DNA from 2 places in the Paenibacillus sanfengchensis genome. Region 2 is predicted to be linked to the other one. Evidence: riboswitches for the same ligand, from Rfam matches in the RefSeq annotation. Region 2 holds a riboswitch; the other holds the start of a gene.
The links. A riboswitch is a leader RNA that binds a small molecule or an ion and turns the genes downstream of it on or off. The one in region 2 is predicted to bind cyclic di-AMP.
Positions count from the first base shown of each region.

Region 1: linked by a shared signal. The riboswitch ahead of V4U84_RS23270 (ubiquitin-like domain-containing protein) and the one ahead of V4U84_RS25490 (C40 family peptidase) in region 2 are both predicted to bind cyclic di-AMP.

Region 1 is NZ_JBAGJC010000016.1:95,205-97,401, forward strand. Features, by position in the region: gene V4U84_RS23270 (ubiquitin-like domain-containing protein) at 1-955, opposite strand, end outside; cyclic di-AMP (ydaO/yuaA leader) riboswitch at 1,215-1,422, opposite strand; gene V4U84_RS23275 (TatD family hydrolase) at 1,616-2,197, opposite strand, start outside.
Region 2 is NZ_JBAGJC010000022.1:47,772-49,968, reverse strand. Features, by position in the region: gene V4U84_RS25495 (GNAT family N-acetyltransferase) at 1-65, opposite strand, end outside; gene V4U84_RS25490 (C40 family peptidase) at 428-904, opposite strand; cyclic di-AMP (ydaO/yuaA leader) riboswitch at 911-1,048, opposite strand; gene V4U84_RS25485 (C40 family peptidase) at 1,291-1,782, opposite strand; cyclic di-AMP (ydaO/yuaA leader) riboswitch at 1,785-1,919, opposite strand; gene V4U84_RS25480 (hypothetical protein) at 2,141-2,197, opposite strand, start outside.

The DNA.
Region 1 (2,197 bases), on a different contig from region 2:
GAGGGACGACACTTTTGTCGACCGCGATCGTTCTTCCCTCCGTTACCCGGGTGCCGGAAGCCGTACGCGTGCCGATGCCGTCCTCCTCGGCGGAGTATGCCGTAAGAGTCACGTTTTTAAGCACTTTTTTATATTTAAAAGAGACGCCGCCTTTCGTCGTAAGGCCGCTGATATTAACCGCGTTGGCGCTGCGGGAAATGCTGGCGGATGCGACTGCTGTCGGTTTCTTCGTGCCTACGGCAACGACTTTCGGCGATCCGGTCTTTTTGACCTCTTTGCCGAGCCAGTGTTTGGACACGAATTTTCCGTCTTCATACACTTTTTCGATGTTATGAACTACAACGCCTTTGCTCCCCGGAGAAATCACCTTTGTCTTTCCCTTAAGCAGGTTCTTGTCGGAGGTTTTCACCACGGTGAAAGGAACGTTCTGCGTAGTCTGCACCTTTTGTCTGGTAACGCGGACGACCTTGATTTTCAAGTTCGCCGAGACTTTGCCGTCCAAGGCCGGTGTAATTTTATCGTCCTGCCCCAAAGTGATGCCAAGTTCCTCGATTGTTTTCCGGACACTATCCTGTGTCGTGAAATGAGTCTTTGTCGTTCCATCTACGCTTACCTTCACAGGGACGGAGCGAACGATGACAATCCGGTCCCCGTCTTGAATCGAACTCGCCAGGGAAAGCGACACTTCATCCTCCGGCTTCAAAACGATAGATTGTTCTTCCAGCACTTGATTGACCAGCGATTTCCGGGTTTCGATCTGCTGACTCTTCCCGTCAACAACCAAGTATACTTTTTTGCTTTGGCCATAAAACCAAATCAGGATGATGAGAACTACCGCGATGGACAAAATTCCGACGACCGAAATCTGACGTAAATGTTCTTGTTTCCACCGCATTGCGTAAGACATGCTGGATGAGCGTGATTCATGGGATTCCTCATTGCGGAAAAGGCCCATTTCTTCCGTCCTCCTTCATAGTCCCGCCGTCTAGGTCGAATCGTGTTACATATGACGTGACTACATTTCAATTTTACGAAATGCCCTAAAAAAGCCCGCATTCCGTATCCTGCCCCAGTCTACCCGGCATCAAGTCACCTCCTGTTTAACACAGTATGATGACCCTATTACGTTTATTCAAAACAAAAGAAGCCTTAGAAAGAGTAAGAGGCTCTCTTTCGTGGCTTCCGAATGTCTTGGTGTAGTAGGATGCACGAGTTTGCCCTCTCTTAGTACGCTTACGAGGTTAGCTGTCGGGTTAGGACGCAGAGAGCCGCCCTTTCTCCGTCATTCGCTCATGGCGCAACGACCTTGAATTCACCCCAATGACCCGATAAAGAAATCAATTACAGGCCGGACGAATAACCTTGCGGCGCTGTAGTCGGTTCCCCCGTTCCCCATGATCGGGGACTCAGCGAGACTGGTTCATGGAACCATATAACGGAATCGTCAACGGCATGTTAACGACCCCAAATCGATTACTGAAAAGATTCTATCCTGTTTCGATGCATGTTGTAAAGGACGAATCAACAACGTTTATTTTAATAATTGGTTAAAAAAATGTAATATTCTCGCTCAAGTTGGTTAAAAAGCATTAATCTTTCCGAAATGCTCTTTTTTTTACTGGTTTTTCTCCCGATTGCTTGGAATACCAAATCGTTCCAGCGCATTTCGGGTCGTAATTTCCGCGATTTCCTCCACGGATATCCCCTTCAATTCGGCAGCCGCCTCGGCCACCAAACGGACATGACCGGTCTCATTCCGTTTTCCTCGAAATGGATGAGGTGTAAGATATGGGGAATCCGTTTCGATCAGCAACCGATCCAAGGGAGTCTTCGCCAATACCTCTTTGGGCTGCTTTGCATTTTTAAACGTAATCGGTCCGCCAAACGACAAATGAAATCCCAAATCCAGACACATTTTGGCAATTTCCCAGCTGCCCGAATAGGAATGCATCACCCCGCCAATCTCGTTCGCTCTCTCCTCGCGCAGGATCCGAACAACATCTTCATGCGCATCCCGGTTATGTATGGAAATCGGCATTCCCAGCTCTCTGGCCAGCCGAATTTGCTTGCGGAATACCTCGTGCTGGACCTCCTTGGGGGACGTATCCCAGTAGTAATCCAGGCCGATTTCTCCGATAGCGACGACCTTTTCATGTTTGCATAAATCTGCAATCCAGTCCAAATCATCTTCTTTCAT
Region 2 (2,197 bases):
CAGATAGCCGCGCCGTGGCTCTCCTCCATGGGAACGATCCGGAATGTAGTGACTGGTTTTTCCATGTTTGCGCCTCCTTTAAACAATGGGAATGGATATTATATCGCGGGGCTGTCTTTTCATCGATTAGAAAATTCCGTTTACCCTCACTCTAACGGGAAATGGGTTGCTTGTAAAGATAGGAAGACGTAGGTGTTTCGTCCTCGGTCAGAGGGGTAATGTGGAGTATGGGAAGATTTGGACAGTGGAGTCCGGGAGAGGAAACGGCGATCGTGAAAAAATAAATTTTGGCGGAAAGGCCATATTTGGAAACCTTTTTGAACGGACTTTCGTTATATGGTATATAGCGAAAAAAACGCAGTGGTTCCGGCAAGAACCACTGCGGTATTAACTAAGTTGAGGTGAGCGCCTCAATTTGGCGTAGGGGTCATGATTCTGCGGCATATGTGGAATAACCGGTTTTGCTGAGAATTCTTTTGGCCCCGACATATTTTGATTTATAGTAACTGCTGTTTAATTTATCCGTACGAATTCCTTTGGATGAAGAGGCGTGCGCAAATTTCCCCTCACCGATGTAAATGCCGACATGGGATACTTTATTCTTGCCCAAGGTATTGAAGAATACGAGATCCCCCGGCTTTAACTGGCTTTTGGCGACAGGCGTGCCTTGTTTGTACTGGGCTGAAGAGACCCGGGCGAGCTTGACCCCCATCTGCTTGAACACATATCTCGTAAATCCGGAGCAATCAAATCCGCTTGTGGAGACACCCCCGTATTTATAAGGCGTTCCGTAAACAGAGTTAACCACGCTGTTCAAGGTCGTGTCTTCGGCCGATACGCTCCCTGTCCCCAAGGTGAACAGAATCGCCAAACTTGTCGCTGCTGCTGCAAATGTCTTTCTCATGATGTAAAGTTCTCCTTCCAATGCCTGCGAGGTTAGCTTGAGGATTCGGTTGAAGGTTCCCTATGATTCCTATGTATCGGTAATCAATTCACCCAAAATGGTTCCCCCGTTTCCCGGGTGCCGGGAATTCGGCTAGTCTAGTTGAATGCACCCAAAGTTGTGACGTGGCGAACAATGTTTACAAAGTTGTTACTATTTACTTTGGTTATTGTACCAAGCCTAACTTGCTTTGGCAAGCTATTCTAGGGTTGCCGGATATTTTAATTCTATTGTCCTGTTTATGCCGGGGAGAGACGGGTAATTTCTCCTAAACGGGATTTCCCAAACAGCCATGAAAAAACCCGCAGTCTACGACTCGAAAGAATCGCTGCGGGCCTTTGCCGGAATTATTCTACATCGTCATGCTCTTGGGAGTCGGTGGTGACTTCTTCGTACTTATCGGTACTCAGAATCCGTTTCGCTCCGACATAACGCTGTACATAATACTTCTCACTCAGTTTGCTGATGACTACGCCCTTGGAAGAAGATGCGTGGGCAAACTTGCCATCACCAACATAAACGCCGACATGAGAAACGCCTTTACCGGAAGTGTTGAAGAACACGAGATCGCCGGCAATCAGCTCTTCCTTCTCTACGGCCGTTCCCATCTTGTATTGGGCACCGGATTGATGGGGCAGTTTAATACCGATCTTCGAAAAGACGTACATGGTAAATCCGGAACAATCGAAGCCGGACGTTGTAGTGCCGCCGGAAGAGTACTCCGTTCCCAAGGCCGTATCGATGACGCCGTCCAACGTGGAATCGGCGAAAGCGCTCCCAGTGCCAACGGAGAAAAGAATGGCCAGACTTACTGCTGCTGCGGTCAACTGTTTCTTCAAGAAAATGCTCCTTCCAATGCCTACGAGGTTAGCTTAAGGATTCGGTTGAAGGTCCCCTATGATCCCTCTCTTGCGAGATCAATTCACCCAAAGTGGTTCCCCCGTTCCCCGCCAAGGGAATTCGGCTGTAGTTTACATCCGATTTACTTACATATTCGACACCCGACATGATTCTCCTGCCAAGGTGACAAAAATAATTACAAAATCGTTACTGAATTGTGCTGTTGCTATTGTAACAAAGGCAAGTATATTTTGGCAACGGCTATTTAGCAAGATTCAGAGGCGAAAACACAGGGAAAAGCCCCCGCTTTTCCGCGGAGGCCTTGTGGTGCAAGGGATAGACAAAGATGAAAAAAATTTAACCTTTATGTAACTTGGTCTGCCAGAGTTCATATTGAGAGGATATACTCCAAAT